DNA from 2 places in the Streptomyces sp. NPDC001056 genome. Region 1 is predicted to be linked to the other one. Evidence: riboswitches for the same ligand, from Rfam matches in the RefSeq annotation. Region 1 holds a riboswitch; the other holds the start of a gene.
What was found. Region 1 has a riboswitch for glycine ahead of gcvP (aminomethyl-transferring glycine dehydrogenase). Riboswitches for the same ligand answer to the same signal wherever they lie in the genome.

Region 1 (6,882 bases):
TACATCGCCCAGCTCGTCGGCCTCAACCTCTACCGGGGCGAGGCCGAGGGGCACACGGTGCGACTGGACGCCGGCCCCCCGATCACCACCACCGAGGAGCTGTCCGGACCGGCCTTCGTGGCCTTCCCGCCCTCCGCCGTGACCCTCTTCCGGGACCGCCCGACCGGCGCCAGCGCCCGCAACCTGTGGCGCTGCGAGGTGGCGGGGCTGGAGACGCACGGCGACCGGATCCGCGCCGACCTCACCGGGGAACTCCCCCTCGCCGCCGACCTCACCACGGTGGCCGCCGCCGAACTCGGCCTGCGCCCCGGTGCACCGGTCTGGGCGACAGTCAAAGCGACGCAGACCCACGCCTACCCGGCCTGAACCGGCGGGCGCCCTACCGTGGGTGCCCATGACCCTGAGCATCCGCAACCAGCTCCCCGGCACCGTCACCGCCGTCCACCCGGGCGAGGCCATGGCCACCGTCGAGGTCCACTTGGACGGCGGCCAGGACCTCATCGCGGCCATCACCAAGGACGCCGCCGACGACATGGCCCTCACCCCCGGCATGCCGGTGCGCGCCCTGGTGAAGTCGACCGAGGTATCCGTCGCCACCCACCGGGTCGAGGGCCTGTCGATCCGCAACCAGCTGCCCGGCGCGGTGGTCGGGCTCACCACCGGCACGGTCATGGCGACCGTCCGGATCTCCGTCCCGGGCGGCGAGCTGACGGCGGCCATCACCAAGGACGCGGCCACCGAGCTGGGCCTCTTCGTGGGTTCCGACGCGGTGGCCCTGGTGAAGGCGACCGAGGTGTCCCTGGCGACCGACTGAGCCGCGGACGGCACGGGCGAGGGCCCCGCCCGGAGATCCGGACAGGGCCCTCGGCCGGGGTACGCCTCGGTCAGTCCTCGTAGGCGTCCAGCGGCGGGCAGGAGCAGACCAGGTTGCGGTCGCCGAAGGCCTGGTCGATGCGGCGGACCGGCGGCCAGTACTTGTCGGCCACCGAGACACCGGCCGGGAAGACGGCCTCCTCGCGGCTGTAGGCATGCGTCCACTCGCCGCCGAGCGCGCCCGCGGTGTGCGGGGCGTGGTGCAGAGGGTTGTCCTCCGCGGGCCACTCGCCGGAGCCGACCTTCTCGATCTCCGCGCGGATGGCGATCATCGCGTCGCAGAACCGGTCCAGCTCGATGATGTCCTCCGACTCGGTCGGCTCGATCATCAGCGTGCCGGCCACCGGGAAGGACATGGTCGGCGCGTGGAAGCCGTAGTCGATCAGGCGCTTGGCCACGTCGTCCACGCTCACGCCGGTCGCCTTGGTCAGCGGGCGCAGGTCGATGATGCACTCGTGCGCGACCAGGCCGCCGGGGCCGGTGTAGAGCACCGGGAAGTGCGGCTCCAGGCGCTTGGCGATGTAGTTCGCGGACAGCACGGCCACCTGGGTGGCCCGCTTGAGGCCCTCGCCGCCCATCAGACGGACGTACGCCCACGAGATCGGCAGGATGCCCGCGGAGCCCCACGGCGCGGCCGAGACCGGGCCCAGGCTCGTCTCCGGGCCGGCCGCCGGCTGGAGCGGGTGGTTGGGCAGGTACGGCGCGAGGTGCGAGCGGACCGCGACCGGACCGACGCCGGGGCCGCCGCCGCCGTGCGGGATGCAGAAGGTCTTGTGCAGGTTCAGGTGCGAGACGTCGCCGCCGAAGTGGCCCGGCTTGGCGAGGCCCACCAGCGCGTTCAGGTTGGCGCCGTCGACGTACACCTGACCGCCGGCCTCGTGCACCCGGGCGCAGATGTCGGCGACGTGCTCCTCGAACACACCGTGCGTCGACGGGTAGGTGATCATCAGCACGGCCAGCTCGTCGCGGTGCTGCTCGATCTTGGCGCGCAGGTCCTCGACGTCGATCTCACCGTCCTCGGCGGTCTTGACGACGACGACCTTCATGCCCGCCATCACGGCGCTCGCGGCGTTGGTGCCGTGCGCGGAGGACGGGATGAGGCAGACGGTGCGCTGCTCGTCGCCGTTGGCGCGGTGGTAGCCGCGCACGGCGAGCAGACCGGCCAGCTCGCCCTGGGAGCCGGCGTTCGGCTGGAGGGAGACCTTGTCGTAGCCGGTGACCTCGGCGAGGCGGTCCTCCAGCTCGTGGATGAGCGTGAGGAAGCCGGCCGCCTGCTCGGCGGGCGCGAACGGGTGCAGCTCGCCGAACTCGGGCCAGGTGATGGGCTCCATCTCGGTGGTCGCGTTGAGCTTCATGGTGCAGGAGCCCAGCGGGATCATGCCGCGGTCGAGCGCGTAGTCGCGGTCGGCCAGCTTGCGCAGGTAGCGCAGCATCGCGGTCTCGGAGCGGTGCTGGTGGAAGACCGGGTGGGCGAGGTAGTCGTCGCCGCGCAGCAGCGCCGCGGGCAGCGCGTCGGCGGCGGCGGCGTCCAGCGCCTCGACGTCGGCCTCGACGCCGAAGGCGGCCCAGACGGTGGCCAGCCGCTCCCGGGTGGTGGTCTCGTCGCAGGCCACGGAGACGTGGTCGGCGTCGGCCAGGTACAGGTTCACGCCCTTGTCCCGGGCGGCGGCGACGACCTCGGCGGCCTTGCCGGGCACGCGCGCGGTGACCGTGTCGAAGAAGGCGCCGTGCGTGATCTCCACGCCCCCGGCCTTCAGGCCCTCGGCGAGGAGGGTCGCGTAGCGGTGGGTGCGCCGGGCGATGGTCCGCAGGCCCTCGGGGCCGTGGTAGACGGCGTACATGCCGGCCATGACCGCGAGCAGCACCTGTGCGGTGCAGATGTTGCTGGTGGCCTTCTCGCGGCGGATGTGCTGCTCACGGGTCTGGAGGGCCAGCCGGTAGGCCCTGTTGCCGTCGGCGTCGACGGAGACGCCGACCAGGCGGCCGGGCAGGCTGCGGGCGAACTTCTCGTGCACGGCCATGTAGCCGGCGTGCGGACCGCCGAAGCCCATCGGGACACCGAAGCGCTGGGTGGAGCCGACGGCGATGTCGGCGCCCAGCTCGCCCGGGGAGGTCAGCAGGGTGAGGGCGAGCAGGTCGGCGGCGACGGTGACGAGCGCGCCCAGCTCGTGGGCCTGCTCGATCACCGGCTTGATGTCCCGTACGGCACCGGAGGCGCCGGGGTACTGGATGAGGACGCCGTTGATGTCACGGGCGGCGATGTCGGCCGGGATGCCCGCGCCGAGATCGGCGACGACGACCTCGACGCCGGTCGGTTCGGCGCGCGTCTGGATGACGGCGATGGTCTGCGGCAGGGCGTCCGCGTCGACCAGGAAGAGGCCCTTCTTGTTCTTGCCCATGCGCCGGGACAGCGCCATGGCCTCGGCGGCCGCGGTGCCCTCGTCGAGGAGGGAGGCGCCGGAGGTGGGGAGCCCGGTCAGGTCGGCGACCATGGTCTGGAAGTTCAGCAGCGCTTCCAGGCGGCCCTGGGAGATCTCCGGCTGGTAGGGCGTGTAGGCCGTGTACCAGGCCGGGTTCTCCAGGACGTTGCGCAGGATCACCGGCGGAGTGAAGGTGCCGTAGTAACCCAGGCCGATCATGGAGCCGAGGACCTGGTTGCGGTCGGCGAGCGAGCGCAGTTCGGCCAGCACCTCGGCCTCGGTCCGGGCGCCCGGCAGGTCGAGGGCGTCGGCGTTCTTGATCACATCGGGGACCGCGGCGGCGGTCAGCTCGTCGAGGGACCCGTAGCCGACCTGCGCGAGCATCTTGGCCCGCGCCTCCTGGTCGGGCCCGATGTGGCGCTGTTCGAAGGGGATGCCCGCTTCGAGCTCGGAGAGCGGAATACGATGGGCGGTCATTGCGGAGGCCTCCTGGTCTGACGCGACCTTCGAAGGGCACCACGGCGCGGGTGCCCGGACGGCCTCCCCCTCTGTCATCTCAACCTGAGAGCTTCACCAGGCGCCCGTCGGGACGCCGGCTTTCACCGTCGGTGAGAGCGGAAGCCGTCGACACCCGCCCTGCTTTCCAGAGTGACCTCGTCCGTGCGGTACGTGGGCCTGAGAGATTCCGGGGAGGATTTGCTCCTTCGGCGCCTCCGAGGTGGGTCGGAGGACTCTCCCGCACGGGGTCAGCAGCCGCATTCAGCCTACCAGCGAGGTCAACGGCCGGATTCTCAAGTGGCCGCCGCAGTGAATGTGCTCTTTCGTAGTGCTTACGGATGAGTTGCGACCAATTGGAGGGAGAGGGGCCGTGCAGACCGACATCGATCCGCGCAACCTGATCGGCCGCAAGGCGTTCGACCGCAATGGCACCAAGATCGGCACGATCGACGAGGTGTACCTGGACGACGCCACGGGCGTCCCCGAATGGGCGGCCATACGCACCGGGCTCTTCTCCCGCGACGCCTTCGTCCCGCTGGAGCCCAGCGAACTCGTCGAGGGCACCCTCCAGGTCCCCTTCGACCGCTCCCTGATCAAGGACGCCCCCGACTTCGGCGTGGGCCGCCACCTCTCCCCCGAACAGGAACTCCAGCTCTACCACCACTACGGCCTCGACATGACCCCCGGCCCGGCCCCGGACCGCGACTTCGGCAAACTGGCCGGCTCCGAGGAGACGTAGCCCTACCGGCCCACCGCACGGCATTCCGGTCGATCCTCCGTGACCGGGGCCATGGAAACCAGGGGCAGGGGGTCCGTCGGCCGGAGGGCGGGGTCGGTGACCATGAAGGTTCGGATGCGTCCCGGAGGGGACTGGGGGGTCTCGAAGCGCACCGTCACCCGGCCCACCCCGCTGCCCTGGACCCACCCGTGGCCGAACTCGGCATGCAGCACGTCCTGCCCCGCGCGCCAGTGCGGGAGCACGGCGGCGGGGGACGGAGCAGTCGGCTCGGGCGGCTGGTCCTCCGAGACCGATTCCGTCGGCGAGGGCCTCGCCGCCTGGGCGAAGAGGTCTTCCTGGGTGTAGTCGGCGAGCCCGGTGACGCCGACGCCGAGCAGCCGGACCCCACCCGTCGTGTCCACGGACTCCAGCAAACGCTCGGCCGCCTCCCGCACGACCGCCGGATCGTCCGTGGGCCCCCGCAGCGTCTCGGAGCGGGTCAGCGTCGAGAAGTCGTACCGCCGCACCTTCAGGACGATCGTCCGCCCGGACAGTCCCGCCTCGCGCAGCCGCCGCACACAGCGGTCCGCGAGCCGCCGTACTTCGAGTCCGATCCGCAGCCGGTCGTGGATGTCCACGTCGTACGTGTCCTCGACCGACACCGACTTGGTCTCCCGTTCGGCCACCACGGGCCGCTCGTCCCGCGCGAGCGCCATGGCGTACAACGCGTGTCCGTGCGCCTTGCCGACCAGTCGTACGAGTTCGTCCTCGCCGGCCTCGGCCAGCTCCTCGACGGTCGTTATCCCGGCCCGCCGCAGATGGTCCCCCGTGGCCGGGCCCACCCCCGGCAGGGTCCGCACCGACAGCGGCCCGAGCAGCGCCCGCTCGGTCCCCGGCTCGATGAGCACCAGGCCGTCCGGCTTGGCCCGCTCGGAGGCGATCTTCGCGAGCATCTTGGACGCGGCGAGCCCCACCGATCCGGTGAGCCCCGTGACGGCACGGATGTCCTCGCGCAGCCGCGCCCCGGTCCGTCGCGCCGATTCCGCGTCCGACGCGGTGCCCGAGGCCGCCAGGTCCACGAAGGCCTCGTCCAGGCTCAACGGCTCCACCAGCGGGGACAGCTCCCGCAGCAGCGCCATCACCTGCTCGCTGACCGCCCGGTACAGGCTGAAGCGCGGCACCAGGTACGCGGCGTGGGGCGCCAGCCGCCGTGCCTGGGCCATGGGCATCGCGGAGTGCACCCCGAAGGCCCGCGCCTCGTACGACGCCGTGGCCACCACCCCGCGCGGCCCGAGCCCGCCCACCACGACCGCCTTTCCGCGCAGGCTCGGCTTGGACGCCTGCTCCACCGAGGCGTAGAAGGCATCCATGTCGAGATGCAGGATCGTGGGCGCGTTCCTCACATGTCCGATCCTGCACCACGGCACTGACAACGTGACGGCGTCCGGCCGCCCGCCGCGTCAGGACAGCACGTCAGGACCGGTTCACCAGGGTTTCAGACCGCCCGGTTGCGGCGTCGCGCCAGTTCGTCCGCCGGGTTGTGACCGACCAGGGTCTCGCCCGTGTCGATGCGCTCGCCGTGCAGCTGGGACAGGGCATTCTCCACGTCCCGCCACACCACGCCGACCGCGATCCCGAAGATTCCCTGGCCGCCCTGGAGCAGGGCGTGGACCTCGTCCGGCGAGGTGCACTCGTACACCGTCGCGCCGTCGCTCATGAGCGTCATGCGCTCCAGGTCGCGGAAGCCGCGCTCCCGAAGGTGCTGCACGGCCGACCGGATGTTCTGCAGCGAGACCCCGGTGTCCAGGAAGCGCTTGACGATCTTCAGGACGACGACGTCCCGGAAGCTGTAGAGCCGCTGGGTGCCCGATCCGTACGCGGGCCGCACGCTCGGCTCGACCAGGCCCGTGCGCGCCCAGTAGTCGAGCTGGCGGTACGTGATGCCGGCCGCCGCGCAGGCCGTGGGCCCCCGGTAGCCGATCTCCTCGGACGTCATGGACGCCGCCCCTTCGCCGCCCGGCACCGCCGTCGGCCGCTGCGGAGCGTGATCCACCGCGCTGCTGTGAACCGGGTACGGACCGCTCTCCCCGAAACCGCGCACGGGAGCACCCCCAGCCGTACCGTCGCCGCTGGTTCTCACGCCGACCTCCGTCCTTGACCTGCCTTCTCGACGGTAGGCAGTCACCAGGGGTGCGTCAACGATCGCCACACTCGGCACGCCGAGTGATAATCACCCAAGGAGTGGTTTCCCGTGTCCCACCGCGGGGAAAGGCTAGCCGAATGCCCTCGCGGGGACCCGTAGGACGCTCTCAATCGCCGTTGGCAATTGCCCGGGTGACCGGCCGCCGAAGACTCCGCAGGGGGCTCCGGACG
Region 2 (6,882 bases), on a different contig from region 1:
CCAGGTTGTGTTCCATGCCGATCTCGGCCGCGTTCTCGACCTGTTCGGGCGTGCCGCCCAGCACCTCGGCGAGCGCGCCCGCCGCCATGGAGCACGCGGAGCCGACCTCGCCCTGGCAGCCGACCTCGGCGCCGGAGATGGAGGCGTTCTCCTTGAAGAGCATGCCGATCGCGCCCGCGGCCAGCAGGAAGCGGACCACGCCGTCCTCGTCCGCGCCCGGCACGAAGTTGATGTAGTAGTGCAGCACCGCGGGGATGATGCCGGCCGCGCCGTTCGTCGGGGCGGTCACCACCCGGCCGCCGGCCGCGTTCTCCTCGTTCACCGCCATCGCGTAGAGCGTGATCCACTCCATCGCGCGGGCCAGCGGCTCGCCCTCGGCCCGCAGCTGGCGCGCGGAGACGGCGGCCCGGCGGCGTACCTTGAGCCCGCCGGGCAGGATGCCCTCCCGGGTCATACCGCGCTGCACGCACGCCCGCATCACCCGCCAGATCTCCAGCAGGCCCGCCCGGATCTCCTCCTCGGTGCGCCAGGCCCGCTCGTTCTCCAGCATCAGGGAGGAGATCGAAAGCCCGGTCTCCTTGGTGAGGCGCAGCAGCTCGTCGCCGGTGCGGAAGGGGTACTTCAGGACCGTGTCGTCCAGCACGATCCGGTCCGCGCCGACCGCGTCCTCGTCCACGACGAAGCCGCCGCCGACCGAGTAGTACGTCTTGCTGAGCAGCTCGGCGCCCGAGGCGTCGTACGCCCATATCGTCATGCCGTTGGCGTGGTACGGCAGGGCCTTGCGGCGGTGCAGGACCAGGTCGTCGTCGAAGGAGAAGGCGATCTCGTGCTCGCCGAGGAGCGCCAGGCGCCCCGACGTCCTGATCGACTCCACCCGGTCGTCGGCGCTCTCCACGTCCACCGTGCGCGGGGAGGCGCCCTCCAGGCCGAGCAGGACCGCCTTGGGGGTGCCGTGGCCGTGTCCGGTCGCGCCGAGCGAGCCGTACAGCTCGCAGCGCAGGGACGCGACCGAGGCCAGCAGGTCCTCGTTGCGCAGCCGGCGGGCGAACATGCGCGCCGCGCGCATCGGACCGACCGTGTGGGAGCTGGACGGGCCGATGCCGATCGAGAACAGGTCGAAGACCGAGATGGCCACGGTCACTCCTTGGGGCAGTGGTGGGGCACTCTCCGTCGAGTGCCCCACCAGGGGACTTACTTGTTCAGACCCGGGTACAGCGGGTGCTTGTCGGCCAGGGCCTTCACCCGGGCCTTGAGGGGCTCCGCGTCGTAGGACGGCTTGAGCGCCTCCGCGATCACGTCCGCGACCTCGGCGAAGTCCTCGGCCGTGAAGCCGCGGGTCGCGAGCGCGGGCGTGCCGATCCGCAGGCCCGAGGTGACCATCGGGGGACGCGGGTCGTTCGGGACCGCGTTGCGGTTGACCGTGATGCCGACCTCGTGGAGCCGGTCCTCGGCCTGCTGGCCGTCCAGCTCGGAGGCGCGCAGGTCGACCAGGATCAGGTGCACGTCCGTACCGCCGGACAGCACGTTCACCCCGGCCTCACGGGCGTCCGCGGCCGTCAGGCGCTCGGCGAGGATGCGGGCACCGTCGACGGTACGGCGCTGGCGCTCCTTGAACTCCTCGGACGCCGCGACCTTGAAGGACACCGCCTTCGCCGCGATCACGTGCTCCAGGGGGCCGCCCTGGAAGCCCGGGAACACGGACGAGTTCAGCTTCTTCGCGAAGTCCTTCCTGGCGAGGATGATGCCGCCGCGCGGGCCGCCCAGGGTCTTGTGCGTCGTGGAGGTGACCACGTCCGCGTACTCGACCGGGTTCGGGTGCAGACCGGCCGCGACCAGGCCCGCGAAGTGCGCCATGTCGACCCACAGGTACGCCTCGACCTCGTCCGCGATCCGGCGGAAGGCGGCGAAGTCCAGCTGCCGCGGGTACGCCGACCAGCCCGCGATGATCACCTTGGGGCGGTGCTCCTTGGCGAGCCGCTCGACCTCGGCCATGTCGACCAGGCCGGTCTCCTCGTCCACGTGGTACGCGACCACGTTGAACTGCTTGCCGGAGAAGTTCAGCCGCATCCCGTGGGTCAGGTGGCCGCCGTGCGCGAGGTCCAGGCCGAGGATGGTGTCCCCGGGCTGGGCCAGCGCGAACAGGGCCGCCTGGTTGGCGGAGGCGCCGGAGTGGGGCTGCACGTTGGCGTACTCGGCGCCGAACAGCTCCTTGATGCGGTCGATGGCGATCTGCTCGGCCACGTCGACGTGCTCGCAGCCGCCGTAGTAGCGGCGGCCCGGGTAGCCCTCGGCGTACTTGTTGGTGAGGACCGAGCCCTGCGCCTCCATCACCGCGAGCGGCGCGAAGTTCTCGGACGCGATCATTTCGAGCGTGGACTGCTGGCGGAGCAGCTCGGCGTCGACCGCGGCGGCGATCTCCGGGTCCAGCTCGTGCAGGGGCGTGTTCAGGACAGTCATACGGCTACGACTCCTCAGCCGGCGGTGTGGGCGTCGTACTCGTCGGCGGAGAGCAGGTCGGCCGGCTCGTCCGCGACGCGCACCTTGAACAGCCAGCCGCCCTCGAAGGGCTCGGAGTTCACCAGCGACGGGTCGTCGACGACGTTCTCGTTGACCGCGGTGACCTCGCCGGTGACCGGGGAGTACAGGTCGGAGACCGACTTGGTGGACTCCAGTTCACCGCAGGTCTCGCCCGCCTCGACGGTGGAGCCGACCTCGGGGAGCTGGGCGTAGACCACATCGCCGAGCGCGTTGGCCGCGAACTCGGTGATGCCGACCGTCGAGACGCCGTTGTCGTCGGCGCCCGACAGCCACTCGTGCTCCTTGCTGTAGCGCAGCTGCTGGGGGTTGCTCATGCCTGAATTCTCCTGTACGCGCGGGGGTGCTGATGACGGGGGGAGGGTGGTGACCGCCGATGGGCGGGCGAATGTGCGCAGGGTCACGTGCCCGCCCGGCGGGGGGCGGGACCGGGACCGGGCTCGCTGTCTACTTCTGGCGCTTGTAGAACGGCAGCGCCACGACCTCGAAGGGCTCGTGGGTGCCGCGGATGTCCACGCCGACGCCCTCGGTGCCGGGCGCCGCGTGCGCCGCGTCGACGTAGGCCATGGCGATCGGCTTGCCCAGCGTGGGGGAGGGGGCACCGGAGGTGACCTCGCCGATGACCTCGCCGCCGGCGACGACCGAGTACCCGGCGCGCGGGACGCGGCGGCCCTCGGCGATCAGGCCGACCAGGACGCGCGGCGGGTTCTGCTCGGCGCGGGCGGCGGCCTCGACGAGCGCGGCGCGCCCCACGAAGTCGCCCTCCTTCTCGAACTTGACCACGCGGCCGAGCCCGGCGTCGAAGGGGGTCAGCGAGGTGTTCAGCTCGTGCCCGTACAGCGGCATGCCCGCCTCCAGGCGCAGGGTGTCCCGGCAGGACAGGCCGCACGGCACCAGGCCGACGCCCTCGCCGGCCTTGGTCAGCGCCTGCCACAGCTCGACGGCGTGCTCGGGCTTCACGAACAGCTCGAAGCCGTCCTCGCCGGTGTAGCCGGTGCGGGCGATCAGCGCGGGGACGCCGGCGACGGTGCCGGGCAGGCCCGCGTAGTACTTCAGGCCGTCGAGGTCGGCGTCGGTGAGGGACTTCAGGATGCCGGGGGAGGCCGGGCCCTGGACGGCGATCAGGGCGTAGGCGTCCCGGTCGTCGCGCACCTCGACGTCGTGGCCGCCGGACCGCTCCTCCAGGGCGTCCAGGACCACCTGGGCGTTGGAGGCGTTGGCGACGACCATGTACTCGGTCTCGGCGAGCCGGTAGACGATCAGGTCGTCCAGGATGCCGCCGTCGGCCTGCACGATCATCGTGTAGCGGGCGCGGCCGACGCCGATGGAGGCGATGTTGCCGACCAGGGCCATGTTCAGGAAGTCGGCCGCCTCGGGGCCGGTGACGGTGATCTCGCCCATGTGGGAGAGGTCGAACAGACCCGCCTTGGTCCGCACGGCCACGTGCTCGTCGCGCTCGGAGCCGTAACGCAGGGGCATGTCCCAGCCCGCGAAGTCGGTCATCGTCGCACCGAGCGAGCGGTGCACGGCGTCCAGCGCGGTGTGTCGGAGTTCGGTACTGCTCATCGGTCGGTCGTCTCCCAGGGCAACAGGGATGGGGCGAGGAACGTTCCTCCCCATCTGTCATCGGAACCTGAGAGGTTCGCCGGGACCGCCAGGGGGGCGATCACGGCTTGCACCTTGGGTGGGGCCGCTGTCACAGCGGCCCGCTTTTCAGATGTGCCTCGCCCGCGCGGTAACGGTGCCTGAGAGATTCAAGGGAGGGACTTGCTCCTTCGGCGCCCCAGCGAAGCCTGCTGGGGACTCTCCCGCGCGGATTCAAACGGCCGGTATGCAGTTGGCGGCCACATCATTGCACGTCGCACCCCCACCCGTCAGGGGCCGTATCCGTAACCGACCTGTGGCGGTACGCGCACCCGCCCGTGGCACATCGGGCATTACCTTTCCTTTACGTCGGCCGGGCAGGGAGATTACCGAACCACAAGGGGAGGACGATCATGGCGAACAGGACCATGGCGCACGCGACCGGCATCCCGGCGCCGAGGAGCCTCGTGGCCCGCGAGCGCGCGGCCGGCCGCCCCGCGTCCCTCGTGCGGGACCTGCGCGACCGGGCGGCCCCCGGCCCGCGCACCCTTCGCTTCGGCCCCCGTGACATCGTGGTGCTCACCGGCCTGCCCGGCAGCGGCAAGTCCACGCTGATGCGCCGCGCGGTCACCGACCGCCGCGTCGACTCCCAGGACACCCGGGCCCGCTTCGCCGCCCGCCTGCCCCGCCTGCTGCCGTACGCCCTCTACCGCCCCCTGGTGCGCGCCGCGCACTACCTCGGGCTGCGTCGCGCCCTGCGCACGTCACAGGGCCTGGTCGTGCACGACTGCGGCACCCAGCCCTGGGTGCGCGCCTGGCTCGCCCGCGCCGCCCGCCGCTCCGGCGGCACCCTGCACCTGCTCCTGCTGGACGTGCCGGAGGAGACGGCCCGCGCGGGCCAGCGCGAGCGCGGCCGGTCGGTCTCGCGGCTCGCCTTCGGCCGCCACCGCCGTACGACGGCCCGGTTGCTCGGCGCGGTGGAGCGGGGCGAACTGCCCGCGGGCTGCGGTTCGGCGGTGCTGCTCGACCGGGCCGCGGCGGACGCCGTGCAGCGGATCGTGTTCACGGAGTACGGCACTGTCACCGGTACCCGCTAGCCTTCATGGTCACAGAGCAGTGGTTCCCAGCAGGCGGTAGGCAGATGGACTTCCCGGCACAGGCGCACCCCCACCCGCACGGCGGTTGGCCCGGCAACGAGCTGGAGGAGGTGCTGTCGGCCTCCCTCGGCATACCCGCGGCGGGCGGCCGGATCATCGAGGTACTCGGCCGCAGCTTCGTCTGGGTGCCGCTGCCGTCCGGCGGCGGACCCGGCGGCGGCCCGCTGGACCTGCCCACCCTGGAGATCGACGGCCAGGCGTACGTCCCGGTGTTCAGCTCCGAGGAGCAGTTCCGCCAGGCGGTCGGCTCCCACATGTCGTACACCATCGCCCCGGCCGTGGAGTTCGCCCGCGGCCTGCCCCCGCAGGCGGGCATCGCCGTGAACCCCGGCGGCACGGTCGGCATCCCGCTCCCGCCGGACGCCGTCGCCGAGCTCTGCCGCGCCGGCCGCACCCCGCTGGACGGCCCCGCCTCCGGCGGCCGCGTCCGCCTCTTCGAGCCCGACTGGCAGGACGACCCGGTCGACTTCCTCTCCGCCGCGTCCGCCGAGTTCGCCGCGACGGGTGTGGTCCTCACCGCCCGCCGCTGCCTGGCCGCGATCGAGACCGCCGACCCGGTCATGTTCGTCGGCGTGGAGCTGTCCCAGTGGGACGGCGACTTCCGCGCCCTCCCCCTGGAAGCCCTGGGCCGCGCCCTCGGCCGGGTCCCGGTCCGCTGGCCGGTCAACCTGATCCTGCTGGACGTGACGGACGACCCGGTGGCGGAGTGGCTGCGGACGAATGTCCGCCCCTTCCACGCCCACTAGAACCCGACGGTGCGCGGCCCGCCCCGAAGGGGCGCGGGGAACCGCGCGACCGCCCCACCACGACCCGCACCCGCGCACGAACACACGGGCCCCGAGCCACCAGGCGCTTAAGCTGTCCCCCGACGCGGAGTACTGAAAAGAAGGGCACGACAAGGTGAGCGCGAGCCACAGCGGCAGCGTCGGCGGCGGTGTCGAACACACGCTCCGCCACGTCACGCCCGGACGCTACGACGCGTACGAGGCCCTGCTCCGCGCCCTCGCCACCCCCTCCGCGGGCCAGATCTGGATGCTGCTGTGGCACGGCCAGGCCGGCTCCCCGGACGCCCAGTACGGGGACATGGAGGTCGAGGGCTTCCACTACGCGCCCTGTGTCACCTCCGCCCAGGAGCTGTCCGCGAGCGGCTGGAACCGTTCGTACGAGGTCGTCGACGGCCTGGACGTCGCCCGCACCCTCTATCCCGACCACTACGGCCTCTGGCTCAACCCGCACGCCCCCGGCGGCGGCGTCGGCATCCCCTGGCTGGACCTGCGCCGCATCGCGACCGGACTGGACCGCCAGCCCGCGGGGCCGCTGCGGCTGTCCGAACCCGGGATCGAGATCCCCCAGTTCTACGCCCTGCTCGCCCAGCACGCCCACCGCACCCCCGCCCTGCGCTCCCTGCGCCGCGCCTGGGTGCAGCCCGCGCTCGGGGCGCCGTACCTCGCGATCGGTCTGGACCTGTACGAGACCTCGCCCGCCGCGGTCGACTCGGTGCGCGCGATGATGCAGCGCTCGGTCGGCGCCGTTCCGGAGGGCCTTCCGGTGTCCACCGTCGCGCTGACCGACGACCACGACCCGGTCGTGATGTGGATGCGGGCCA

Region 2: linked by a shared signal. The riboswitch ahead of gcvT (glycine cleavage system aminomethyltransferase GcvT) and the one ahead of gcvP (aminomethyl-transferring glycine dehydrogenase) in region 1 are both predicted to bind glycine.

What each region holds. Positions count from the first base shown of each region.
Region 1 is NZ_JBSFLI010000020.1:138,186-145,067, forward strand. Features, by position in the region: partial or broken gene ACWDD7_RS23715 (ABC transporter ATP-binding protein) at 1-366, shown strand, start outside; gene ACWDD7_RS23720 (TOBE domain-containing protein) at 395-814, shown strand; gene gcvP (aminomethyl-transferring glycine dehydrogenase) at 885-3,770, opposite strand; glycine riboswitch at 3,947-4,042, opposite strand; partial or broken gene ACWDD7_RS23730 (PRC-barrel domain-containing protein) at 4,105-4,320, shown strand; partial or broken gene ACWDD7_RS23735 (DNA polymerase IV) at 4,455-5,912, opposite strand; gene ACWDD7_RS23740 (MerR family transcriptional regulator) at 6,005-6,649, opposite strand.
Region 2 is NZ_JBSFLI010000033.1:29,632-36,513, forward strand. Features, by position in the region: gene ACWDD7_RS30100 (L-serine ammonia-lyase) at 1-1,135, opposite strand, end outside; gene glyA (serine hydroxymethyltransferase) at 1,192-2,457, opposite strand; gene gcvH (glycine cleavage system protein GcvH) at 2,472-2,852, opposite strand; gene gcvT (glycine cleavage system aminomethyltransferase GcvT) at 2,983-4,101, opposite strand; glycine riboswitch at 4,146-4,258, opposite strand; glycine riboswitch at 4,259-4,356, opposite strand; gene ACWDD7_RS30120 (AAA family ATPase) at 4,533-5,216, shown strand; gene ACWDD7_RS30125 (enhanced serine sensitivity protein SseB) at 5,261-6,022, shown strand; gene ACWDD7_RS30130 (enhanced serine sensitivity protein SseB C-terminal domain-containing protein) at 6,177-6,882, shown strand, end outside.